DNA from 4 places in the Paenibacillus urinalis genome. Region 1 is predicted to be linked to each of the others. Evidence: predicted binding sites of a transcription regulator. Region 1 holds the regulator's gene; each other region holds the start of a gene.
The links. Region 1 encodes LexA, which represses DNA repair genes until DNA is damaged. Its sites were predicted from a motif close to CGAACATATGTTCG; they were not measured.
Positions count from the first base shown of each region.

Region 1 (3,184 bases):
AGGGTTAATGCCAATCATTTTTGTAAAAGCAAACGTTTCATACGATTCATACAGCTTCCTTGCTTCATTGCGGACAGAAGTCTCCAGTTCATGAGGATCAACGCCTGTTTGCTTAGATGCAACTAGACATGTTTCGTAAAAAGCTTCCTCTACACTCCGCTCATCCCATAAGAGTGTATCATCCAAATCGAATAGCACTGCTTTGATTGACATGCTTCTCTCTCCCCCGAAAGTATGGTATCGTATGTTAGGCTTCTTACTTTACTCTCTTATCTTCGACAGGTATTTGATGATTCTGTGCGTATTGCACAAGGCGTGCTCCCATCGCTTCTACATCATATAGATTAAGCAGTTTGCTGAACACCCAAGGACCGCCTTTGCCATTACGTTCAACAACAACAGAACCTTTTTCCAGGACAATTTTCTTAATATCCTCTGGACCCATGGAACGTTCTCTGCTTAGCTTAATCGTCTTGATCCGCTTCTTACCGACTTTGAGATACGGCCGGCGCATAAAGTACATCAGAGCAAGTCCAAGATAAAGCGCAAATACAACCCAATCAAATGCTCCTACTCCATCTGTCGTCAAACCGCTAAGAGTCAGGAACATGAATGATAGGACAACGAGTACAAATGGGAACAAAAATGCTCTTCCTTTAAATACATCCTCTTGTTCAACACCAGATCCGATGGATGGCTGGCCTCTTTTTTTACGATCTTTATTAATTTTCTGCTGATTTTTCTTCACTGATCTTTCAAATGAACTCGCCATGAGTATCCTCCTTCAATCTATAACAAAAGCATGGACCTATTTATTAAATCATTTTCCTTTTGAATACGTGTCGCCGCTTACATCATCCACAATCTCAATGGATTCCAGCTGCTGACGGAAGTTGCTGCGGATGTTGTTCAAATAGATCTCTCTAAGCTCAGTCCGTTCAGCCAATTCTTCATCGTTAAGCCCGGATTCCTTCTGCTTGCGGGCAAGCTCATTAATCCGCGCAACTAGACTTTCAATATCCAACTTTCTTCCCCTCCAAAATGCATAGTCTCTTTAACTTTGACATGATTAGAAAAGGTTGTCAAGGTAAATACCTGTATAGTCTGTATTTAGTACAAAATACAAAAAAGACGCAGATCAAGCCGCGTCCTTAGCATGTTGTAGATTATAAAAGAATTATACATATCAATCAAAATAAGGAAGATTTAAGAGCTGCCCTACTTGTATATCACTGCTGGACAATCCATTAATATGTTGAATTTGGTTAACATAATCTCTTATATCCATACCTTCTGGTTTATGCTCTGAACCGATTGCCCATAAGGTATCACCTGGTTCCACAACAACCTTCTCGTATGCCGTCTCTTGTCCCGCGTCTGCAAATACCGTCATGAATCCAGTTAAGCTCAGAAGCAGGACTGACGCTATTAATATCAAACGAATTATTCTCTGCTTGTTCTTCTTCATTATAATATGTATCGTCTCACCCAAGTTATTGTTCGTCATTTCATCTGTTCTAGAATGTATGCTGTTATAAGTGCTGTATTTAAGCATTATTTCAACCTCCAAACGTTTGTTCTCATTCCTTACAGAACTCACTATAACACGAACATGTGTTTTGGGCAATAGTTTTTGAGAACAATTGTTCTGTATTTTTTAGAACTAATGTTTGTACGAACGGAGGTTCTATGCTATAATTTTCCCAAACGTTATTATGTGGAGTTGATACGGTATGTCGAAGGTATCCAGCAGGCAATTAGCAATTCTGGAGTTTATACGCAATGAAGTCCGATTGAAGGGATATCCGCCGTCCGTAAGAGAGATTGGTGAAGCTGTTGGCCTGGCCTCCAGTTCAACCGTTCACGGACACCTGGATCGTCTGGAGAAGAAGGGGTTAATTCGCAGAGACCCTACTAAGCCACGGGCTATTGAATTGCTCGGTCAAGATGATGGTGATGATAATGTTCTTCAATTTACGCAGACCGTTGCTCGCGTCCCTGTAGTGGGTAAAGTTACTGCGGGTATTCCGATCACAGCTACAGAGAATATTGAAGATTACTTCCCGCTGCCGATGCAGTATGTTGGTGAGGAGAAAGTATTCATGCTTTCTGTTGTCGGGGACAGTATGATTGAGGCGGGAATTTCGAATGGCGACTATGTTATCGTCCGCCAGCAACAAACAGCGAATAACGGAGACATCGTCGTCGCGATGACGGAAGATGATGAAGCAACCGTTAAGACTTTTTATAAAGAGAAGGACCATATTCGCTTGCAGCCAGAGAATCCTACATACGAACCTCTCCGGCTTACAAAAGTAACCATTTTGGGTAAGGTTATCGGCTTGTTCCGTGACTTCCTTCATTAATTAGCCATTCTTTTATTTCTTGTATATTTTAAGGAGAGGTCTTCGTTGGAAGATCTCTCCTTTTTTCATAAGGTTTATTGCTAGGTATAATTTAAATGCGTCTAATTGATTCGCTTTGAAAAAAGCTGTTATCACAAATAGAAAAAGGCCCTTTTACTATTATGTAAAATGGCCTTTTTCACTATCGTCTAATCATCAACTTTACTTATTGTTCTCTATACGAATCAAGATCGCTGCGAGTTCTTCCCGAGTTACAGAATCTCTCGGACGTGTTCCATCCATGTATCCTTTTAAAGCAGCTTGCTCCCAAGCTGTTCTAGCCCATGGACTTACCATGTTAAGATCTTCCTCATCTGCTGCTATCATCACGTCTTTCTGTTCCAAACCGAAGAATTGAACTACTCCAGCCACGTGCCCGTCAATAATAGCCTCAATCACCTGATCATTTTGTAGTAGAATGGCGTCAGCGTCGATGAACAGATTCTCAGTCAATACAGCCGACATATTGGATTCTCGTAGCATATGCAAATTGCCTGTCTTTGGTTTGCGATCAATCACGTTGTATTTTCTCAGTTCAGTTATAATACTTTCGTGCAGAGTTTCCTGAAGCTCTTTTGATTTCAGACTAGCTGAAGTATAACGAAAGCTTTCAAAACCCCCAGCACCACCGCCCGCATTACAATGGATTGAAATAATTGCATCTGCAGCTAATTCATTGGCTATTTTCGTTCGCTCTTTCAGTTCTATAAATTGATCCATTTCGCGTGTTAGGAATACCTGAATCCCTGCCTCCATGCCCAGGATCAATCACAAGCTTA
Region 1 is NZ_CP118108.1:3,539,447-3,542,630, forward strand. Features, by position in the region: gene PUW25_RS16255 (HAD family hydrolase) at 1-213, opposite strand, end outside; gene PUW25_RS16260 (hypothetical protein) at 257-772, opposite strand; gene PUW25_RS16265 (DUF896 domain-containing protein) at 821-1,024, opposite strand; gene PUW25_RS16270 (LysM peptidoglycan-binding domain-containing protein) at 1,187-1,555, opposite strand; gene lexA (transcriptional repressor LexA) at 1,734-2,366, shown strand; gene PUW25_RS16280 (N-acetylmuramoyl-L-alanine amidase family protein) at 2,568-3,161, opposite strand.

Region 2 (3,184 bases), 2.4 Mb from region 1:
CCATATTTGCCGATTCTCAGCGGCGGCAGCTGATCTCTGGCTGCGAGGACTTCTTGCGCAAATTCAGCATCTTCTCCCAAGACTTCGCTCACCTCAGCAATATTGGTGAACAAATCATACATAAGAGCAAGATCCATGGTCGCTGCTGTTGTCACCCCATACAGCTCACCGTCGATTCTGTATCGATGCTCCGGCGAGGTAGAAGGTGCGGTCACGAGCATCCCGTTCTCATCCGGAATGAGCCAATCCAGGCAGAAGAGCGCGGCGTCCTTCATGATCGGATACGCTGTATTTCTTAGGAAATCCTCATCCTTGGTAAATACATAATGCTCATATAAGTGCTGACAGAGCCATACGCCGCCCATTTGCCACAATGCCCACACCGGATCGCCATGTCCAAAGTTCCCTACAGGAGCGGTATGTCCCCACAGATCGGTATTGTGGGAAGCCGTCCAGCCTCTTGTTCCATAATGAATCTCCGCCGTCTTCTTGCCGTTGACGGACAGACGCTTAATCAGATCCATCAACGGCTCATGACATTCGGACAGATTGGCTGTCTCCGCCGGCCAGTAGTTCATTTCCGCATTGATATTCAATGTATAATTACTGCTCCATGGCGCTCTCGTTTCGTGGTTCCAAATGCCTTGAAGGTTCGCAGGCTGAGTTCCTGGTCTGGAGCTGGATATCATCAAGTAACGGCCATATTGGAAGAGAAGATTCACCAGATAAGGATCCCTGCCTCCATATTCTACGATCCGTTCATCTGTCGGAAGATCAGCTGGTGCAAGCCCTGGTCCGAGATCCAGCTCCACCCGTTGATACAGTCTTTGGTAATCTTCTACATGGCGTGCGCGGAGCTCTGTATAATTGTACTTCAGTGCGTTATCCAGATGCTCCTTCGCACAAGCCGATTCATCCTTGCCGTCTTTACCCGGTGAACGGTCATAACCATTAAAGCTGGTTGCCATACTCAAGTATATAGTAGCGCTGTCTGCATCCACTATACGAATACCTGATGCATCCACCTTGGATGTCCCGCCTTCATGGGTTACTGCAATTCTTCCTTCAAAACGCATGGCATCCGTTTCTCCAGATTTACCATATCGGATCGGATTGTCCGCAGGATAATAGCTGGGGTGCACTACTTCTGGTGCATATCCGGATAGAACGGCGTGATTTCCATCGGAAGACTGCTCATGTCGAAGCAAGCTGCTGAAGCTTGCCTTAAACCCTAATCTTCCTGGGATACTGGACTCCATCCGCATGACAATAATTTGATCTGGATAGGAGGCGAATACTTCGCGGGTATACACCGTCTCCCCGATTTGGAACTGAGTCGTAGCCACGCCTTCATTCAGCTCCAATGTGCGTTTGTAATTCCAGCCGATATCTCCGTGATCAAAGCTGATGTTCAGATCACCGAAGGGGAGATACGACTGAGTATAAGCACCCATCATTTTCTTGCTTAGCTTGTCCGCTTCTGCATACTTGCCTTCCTTGAGCAACCGGCGTACCTCAGGCAATACTTCAAGAGACTCCGGATTATTCGTTTCCTTCGGTGGACCAGACCATAACGTGTCTTCATTCAGCTGCAGTCTCTCCAGCTCCATCCGCCCAAATACCATAGCGCCCATTCTACCATTTCCGATGGGAAGAGCTTCCGTCCATTCCTTGGCCGGACGATTGTACGTTAAGAACATGTGCTTTCCTCCAAGCTTGTATTTTTTTATACCGAAATAGGTGTGCAGGGGGTGCCATCATCCTACTTCCTTATAATTTACCTAAAACGTTTTAGGAATCTTGCTATCCTGCTTCACTAATGCTTGATTCTACTCTTCAATTCGCAGATGAAAGCGGATTCCACTCTCCTCTGTTATCGTCCTAAAAAAGTGACAAAAAAGCAAGCCCTAAATGTTGAACAATCCTGTTGATTTACAAGAACATATGTTTGTATTAGTATACATATAGGAGGTGAATACGGTATGAGACCTAAACTAACAGATGACATTAGTGTACATAGCTTTAAAGACTATTATTGGTTAAAAGAAGAATTACAGGACTTTTGCAGAACACATGGAATGAGTGCATCTGGTTCAAAGACAGAACTTGCCGATCGAATCGAGGTTTTTCTGGAAACAGGCGAGATTAGAAGCCCTCTTAGGAAACAGAACTCGGCCCGGAAGACAGAACAGCATCCCCCTTTAAGTCTTGAGACGATCATTACAGAGCATCATCGCTGCAGCCAAGAAGTAAGGGCCTTTTTTAAGTCCGTCATCCCTAAATTTCATTTCTCTACATATATACAGAATTACTTTAAGAGCAATATCGGTAACACGTACCGTGACGTCGTCGAAGCTTGGCAGGAGGAAGAATACCGAAAAAAAGACCCTGCTTACAAAAAAACGATTGCTCCCCAGTTTGAATACAATCAATTTACTCGGGATTTTTTTGCTGATCCCGCTAATGAGGGAAAGAGTCGAAAGGAAGCCATTGACGCTTGGAACAAAATTAAACGCCTGCCCGGCAGCAACAAGTATGAGCGTGAATCATCATTATAGAACTCTTTGATCGTATAAGTGGTCTATGTAATGTAAAAAAGAGGGTCCCCTGCCTTGCTGCTGCGGGAGATCCTCTTTTTTAAATGAAATTTCGTGTTATGACACTTCAATATACTTTATGAATTACATCTTCAAAAACCGGTTCCTGCATCTCGACGTCCTCAATCTCACCCCATTCACCCAGCTCCTTCAAGATCTCCATGGTGGTGATCTTGCTTCGATTGGCTTCAACGGTAATCGTATTCCCCGTTATCTGTGACAATTTCATCATAGGGTAGTTATGCACGTCTGCAGATGGAGGAATAGAGCACCCTTCCCGATACGATACTTTTATAATAGTAGGAAGTCCGATATTATCGCGCAAAGCTTGAACCGTTCCATCATAGGTAAGCTGTCCATGGTTAATCACCATGACCCGGCTGCACAGCTGCTCAATGTCGTCCATATCATGGGTTGTCAGCAGGATCGTTTTGCCGAGTTCCTCGTTAAGCAGCTTCAGGAAGGAGCGAATATTTCGCTTGGCATTAACATCAAGTCCGATCGTTGGCTCGTCTAGAAAGAGAATGTCCGGTTCATGCAGCATGGCTGCTCCGAGGTCTGCCCTCATCCGCTGTCCAAGCGACAGC
Region 2 is NZ_CP118108.1:1,100,947-1,104,130, reverse strand. Features, by position in the region: gene PUW25_RS04875 (glycoside hydrolase family 95 protein) at 1-1,700, opposite strand, end outside; gene PUW25_RS04870 (DUF6434 domain-containing protein) at 1,983-2,558, shown strand; partial or broken gene PUW25_RS04865 (ABC transporter ATP-binding protein) at 2,665-3,184, opposite strand, start outside.
Region 2: a site for LexA is predicted at 1,938-1,951, ahead of PUW25_RS04870 (DUF6434 domain-containing protein). Genes of this name have one in related genera too.

Region 3 (3,184 bases), 1.4 Mb from region 1:
ATGGTCTTACATCATTAAACGAGTGGACCATACGAAGGTCGAACAAAGGATTTTTTTGGAAGGAAAAAATACTTATTCGCATATGGGACTCATGTACATTTTAGTATTCGTGTTAAGAAATTGTCAAGAGAATGCGCTTTTTATGCTATGGACCTTCTTAGTCCAATATATCCTCTTCATCGACTTCCCCTGTATACTCATCCGTATACTGTGATTGAAGCTGCCCTATTACCTTCCTTGTTACCTCTCCAGAATATCCACGGCGCATTAAGAAGGGGTAGGTTTTACGCTTCTTCTCGAGCACATCCCCTTTAATCTGATCCCACTTCTTCCGTCCAGCAGTCATCGCGCTGTCCCATTCTTCCTCAACACTGACTTCTCCAAGAGCAAGCTGAATATGTTCTTTGGCTATTCCTTTCTGCCGAAGCTCCTGCCCTACCCACAGTTTCCCCTTTCGGTGGTTGGAAATACGCTGTATGGCCCATTCTTTTGCGTAGAATGCGTCATCAATCAGCCTCTCTCGCTCCAACCTTGATAATACCTCTTCAATTATTGAGTCCACATATTCCTTTTGCTTCAGCTTCTGTGCCATCTCGTGCCTTGTCCGCGGCTTCCGTTCAAGGAATTTTAGACTTTGTACATAAGCTCGCTGCTTCTCATCAGCTATAACAATTTCTTCAAGCTCCGTCTTGTGAAATGAATTCCCCTTGATCATTCGGTATTTGATCATTACGTCTTCTAATACAGACAACTCATACGGACCAAACGATATCATATACCTCGCTTCACGCCCTCGCAGCTTCTCCACTCGAGTGATCTCTAGTGATTCATTAGGAAAATGGGAGACACCCTGCTCTATGTCCTGGTTCATATCCTGCTCGTAATTGTCATTCATCCTGTGTCTCTCACTTCCCTCATTACTAAATTTGTGGTGTATCTGTATAACTAGACAAAAAACCGCAGATCAAAGTGAGCTGCGGTTTACAGAAAATCAAAAGAATACTTTTATTCTATTTCGAACAATTCCTGTTCTTCTTCAGCTTCCTTCGCTTTCTCAGCATCAGACTGAGCTGGAACCGTCGTTGTTAAGTTGCTTGCTTCACGCACTTTCAGCTCAATAGTTTGTGTAAGCTCAGGATTCTCCTTCAAGAACTGCTTCGAATTCTCACGTCCTTGGCCTAAACGGTCACCGTTATAGGAATACCACGCACCACTCTTATCCACGATGTTGTATTCTGTGGCGATGTCGAGCAAACTTCCTTCTCTGGAAATTCCTTCACCATACATAATATCAACTTCTGCTTGCTTAAATGGAGGAGCAACCTTATTCTTCACGACCTTAATCCGAGTCCGGTTCCCGACAACATCGTTCCCCATCTTGATGCTCTCTACACGGCGTACGTCAAGACGTACAGTGGAGTAGAACTTAAGAGCACGACCACCAGGAGTCGTCTCTGGGTTACCAAACATGATGCCGACTTTCTCACGAAGCTGATTAATAAAGATCGCGATCGTCTTGGATTTGCTGATCGCACCAGACAGCTTACGAAGAGCTTGAGACATCAGACGTGCTTGAAGACCAACGTGGGAATCGCCCATATCGCCTTCAATCTCTGCCTTCGGCACGAGTGCAGCTACAGAGTCAATAATAACGATATCAACCGCGCCACTTCTTACGAGCGCCTCTGCAATCTCTAGACCTTGCTCACCTGTGTCCGGCTGGGACAACAGCAATTCATCAATGTTAACGCCAAGCTTTCTAGCGTATTGCGGATCAAGAGCATGCTCTGCATCGATAAATGCAGCTTGTCCACCTTGCTTCTGTACTTCAGCAATAGCATGAAGTGCAACGGTTGTTTTACCAGAAGATTCAGGTCCATATATTTCAATAATCCGGCCTCTAGGGAAACCGCCGGTTCCTAGTGCAATATCCAAAGCAATTGATCCACTGGGTACAATTTCGACTTGCATGTGAGTTGATTCACCCAGTTTCATAATTGAACCTTTACCAAATTGCTTCTCTATTTGACGGAGCGCCATATCCAGCGCAGCACGACGATCTGACAATAAACTCACATCCTTCTTTGTTTATAAGTATATGATACTCTCTTTATGGTCGTTTGCCAAGCATTTTTTGAGAACATACATTCGTTTTTTTTGGAGGAGCGGGCGCCCACCTGTCTCTCTCTGACTTTCATATTTGAATAATGAAATAAAAAAGGAAGAACCACCGCAAAACGAGTTCGCTTCGGTTCTTCCGATATATACAGTATACTGCTTCCCTCGCTGATCGTCAAACGGTTAGAACACCAGTCTACCGTAGTGTCAATCCAGCTTCTCGTTCTCAACAAGCTTACGCCATAAACGGTACAGCAGCGTTTTGGCTGAACGAATACGAATGGTTTCCCGGTTGCCGCTCAAGTTAAGCTCGTGGATCTCAGTTTCTCCCCCACGCTCCGCTATGCCGATATATACAAGGCCAACTTTCTTGCGCTCTGAATAACCAGGGCCAGCTACTCCCGTAACCGCCAATCCATAATCAGCATCGGTTATCATCCGGACCTGCTCTGCAAGCACTTTAGCCACTTCGGGGCTAACCGCGCCAGGAGCATCCTCCCCTTCTAAATATGCATGGGGAACATTCAGCAGCTTCTCCTTCATTTCATTTGTATAGCACACGATCCCGCCACGAAGCATGGTCCCGCTCCCCGGTATGGATGTCAGCAGCTCCATGAGCAGGCCGCCTGTACAGCTCTCTGCAGCCCCCAGGGTCAGTTCACGGTCCGCCATCATCTCTACAATGACATGTTCAATAGGAATATCATGGCTTGCATACAAATGCTCTGGCAGACGCTGTTGAATCTGCACTTCAAGCTCATTCAACTTGACCATGGCTTCACTTTCGCTTCCGGCTTTGGTAGAGATACGAACCGTCACTTCACCTTCTCCAGCATAAGGAGCAATCGTCGGATCGGTCTGTGCCGAAATAAGATCCTTCAGCTTATCCTCCAGCATAGATTCACCGATCCCCGCAAACTTCAGCATTTTGGAGTAGATTGGCATCTCGCCGGTAAGCGCATGCTGCTGAAGCCATGGTACAGCATGATTTGAGAACATAGGTTTCAACTCTTTAGGAGGTCCCGGCAAAATAATATAATAGTGATCATCTTGAAATATCGCATTT
Region 3 is NZ_CP118108.1:2,126,782-2,129,965, reverse strand. Features, by position in the region: gene PUW25_RS09925 (regulatory protein RecX) at 158-895, opposite strand; gene recA (recombinase RecA) at 1,006-2,067, opposite strand; gene PUW25_RS09915 (competence/damage-inducible protein A) at 2,326-3,184, opposite strand, start outside.
Region 3: a site for LexA is predicted at 2,138-2,151, ahead of recA (recombinase RecA). Genes of this name have one in related genera too.

Region 4 (3,184 bases), 300 kb from region 1:
CGGCGGAGCTCTTCACCGGTTCCTGTAATGGTTCCGCCGGTTCCCGAAGTCGCTACAAAAGCATCTAATTTCCCATCCATCTGGGTCATGATTTCGAGTGCTGTTGTCGTTCGGTGAGCATCCGGATTGGCTTGATTCTCAAATTGCTGCGGGATGAAGCTCCCCGGTATGGCTTCTTTAAGCTCCAGCGCTTTTTGAATCGCTCCGGGCATACGCTCGGCAGCAGGAGTGAGTACAACCTCTGCGCCGTACGCCTTGAGTATGTTAATTCGTTCTTTGCTCATGTTATCAGGCATGACTAGAATTGCTTTATACCCTTTGGCTGCGGCGTTCATAGCCAGACCGATGCCTGTGTTTCCGCTGGTAGGCTCTATAATGGTTGCGCCAGGCTGAAGAAGGCCGCGGAGTTCCGCCTGTCTGATCAGATTGGCTGCCGCACGGTCCTTCACACTGCCGCTGGGATTGAAGTATTCGAGCTTGACGTATACATCAGCATGATCGGCTTTCGGTAGACGATTCAGCCTGACGACCGGAGTGTTACCGATCAATTCGGTTACATTGTTTACAACGAGGCGCTTGCCTGATTTCGGCACGGCAGAATGATTTTGATCATGCATGTGAAAGTCCCCTTTAGTTAATACCCTATTATTTCAGTAGGAATATATATCTTCTAATATCATACGAACAGAAAGACAGCTCCGTCAAGACAGCTCCGTCAAGACAGCTCCGTCAAGACAGCTCCGTCAAGACAGCTCCGTCAAGACAGCTCCGTCAAGACAGCTCCGTCAGGTCAATGCCCAGCCGTTCGCTCATTTCCTTCATGACTTCGGTCTTGCAGAAGGTCCACAGTAAATATAGGCGCCGGTGATATCCCCGGCACAGGTAGCGCATTTCAAATCCTTCCCTCAGCTTGTTCTCCTCGTAAATGCGGATCCCGCCTCTACGCATCTGTATCCGGATATCCGTCAAATTTCGGGTTACATCCATCTGGATGCGGGTTAAATGATGGACATACAGCTGAGGCATATGCAAAGAAACATGCTGTATGGTATGAATGTCCTGTTCAAGCACATCCAGCATGAGAATGTGCATCATATATTTTTTGACCAGCAAATGATCTGCTTCACTGGGGACCGGGGCGGTGGATGATGTAGACATCCCGTTCACTTCCTTACTGATATGTAGTTGAATCCGTTTCATACTATTCTTTGAATTATATTTACAGAACATATGTTCCTGTAATATTATATTCAATATAAGATCTGTTTATGCGGTCTGACAAGTGGAAATTGCATACATACGGATGGGGAGAGGGGTTTGATGAAGCGATGATTCATCATCTAGAGATCTATGTCTCTGATTTGGAGAGAAGCACTGAATTCTGGGGATGGCTTCTAACGGAGCTGGGATATGAGCAGTATCAGAAATGGGAGAAGGGAATAAGCTGGAGATTTGGAGCGGCTTATCTTGTATTTGTACAGGCCGAGGACCGATTTCTTGATGTCCCGTATCACAGATGCAGAGTAGGGCTTAATCATCTTGCTTTTCACGCCGAATCAAGAGCGCAGGTCGATTCGCTTACCCGTCAGATGAGGGATAGAGGAGTTCCGATCTTGTACGAGAATCTTCACCCTTATGCGGGAGGAGAGCAGTATTACGCTGTATATTTTGAAGATCCTGACCGAATTAAGGTAGAGCTTACAGCACCATCGGAGAATACATACAGCTAATTGACAATGGATAAGAGAAAGGCAGCATCGATCAATGATGATCAATGCTGCCTGGATTAATCGGTTTTATGCCATATATTGCGGTTTATCGTAGAGTGCGTCCTTCTCTAATATGACCTTGTACGGGCGTTCCTTGCCTTTCAAGGAAGGGCCAAGCGTGACAATGGGCACCTCGGGCTTCTTGAAACTGTTGCCGCTGTCACCTTCCGGTACAGATCCGGTTGTTTCGCGGGCGGCACTCAGACGTACCTTTGGGGCTCCTCTTTTTTTGGTGAGCCTCTGTCTGATTGGTTTCATCCCAACTCTCCTCCTAACAGGTCGTGAATAGCACTAAATAATTGACGATTATCGCGGTCAATTTGCTGGAATAGATCATCACCTGCCTCGAGGTGTCCAACAAGATGCACGGTAAATACATAACCACTTGCTACAGGATAGCACAGCATATACTCTTTCTCAAGATAATCATCGTACAGATTCACCTTAATTTTGTTCTCCTTGTACGCATCAACGACAAGAATTCGACTGGGATCATCCGGCGTTTTGCCATCATTGATATTCATAGGATAACGCCTCCCGATCTCACCGACATTTCCGGCTACCTGCTCAATATATCCGGATAGAGACACCCGGTGCACCGTGGTACCGCGTACGAGAAAGTGCGGCCGAGATACAAAGGCTGTTCTTAGTGTATCGCTCATACGATGGAGCATTTGATCATCGATTTTGCGGGAACGCAGCAGTTCACGAAAGAAACGAAGCAGCTTCAGGAGCTGAATGCGTTTATTCTCTTCCTCCTGCTTTACTTTATTCACTTTCTCTGTTAAATACATATCCGACCAAGGGCCTAATCTTTCCATCATGTCTGCAATTTTGTGACAGGCTACCGATACAGCGGGTGCCCAGTTGCTATCTGAACGAATCTCATAAGTCAGGGAACCTAGACCAAGAAGATCGCTGGGCATTCGCATGCCTTCGATATCCTTACTGCTATCCAGCTCGTTAACATGCTCAGGTAATATAAAGAATATGCGTCCTCTTCCCAATCGGCTCATAAAAAGACCCATTTCAAACAGGGTATTGTCCCGTACCGTGGCGTACATTTTTCCTCGAATACTGGTGATGTCATCCGGGTGGAAAATAAAAATGGCGAAATCACTGCTTCGAACCTGCTTCTCCAGATCCTCCATCGTATAGCTGCTAGGGTTAAAAACGCCGGCATACCATGGAGTGACTTCAGCAGCATACCTTAAATTCTCATGTACAGCTGCGGCAATAGGCTTCGCTTCAAGGGAACATCCGATGAACGCTCTAGGCTTTATCGTCTTCATAGTCCGCTCCGCCTCGCTTACGGGATATGTTTTTTAAGATCTTTTTCTATATTATACCATTTACCCGAATTTGACGAACCGAAAAGCATCACATTCTGAAGAAAGAGACGTAAGAACTAGAAG
Region 4 is NZ_CP118108.1:3,838,177-3,841,360, reverse strand. Features, by position in the region: gene cysK (cysteine synthase A) at 1-617, opposite strand, end outside; gene PUW25_RS17770 (YhjD family protein) at 772-1,158, opposite strand; gene PUW25_RS17765 (VOC family protein) at 1,329-1,730, shown strand; gene PUW25_RS17760 (hypothetical protein) at 1,797-2,027, opposite strand; gene PUW25_RS17755 (nucleotide-binding protein) at 2,024-3,061, opposite strand.
Region 4: a site for LexA is predicted at 1,224-1,237, ahead of PUW25_RS17770 (YhjD family protein). Genes of this name have one in related genera too.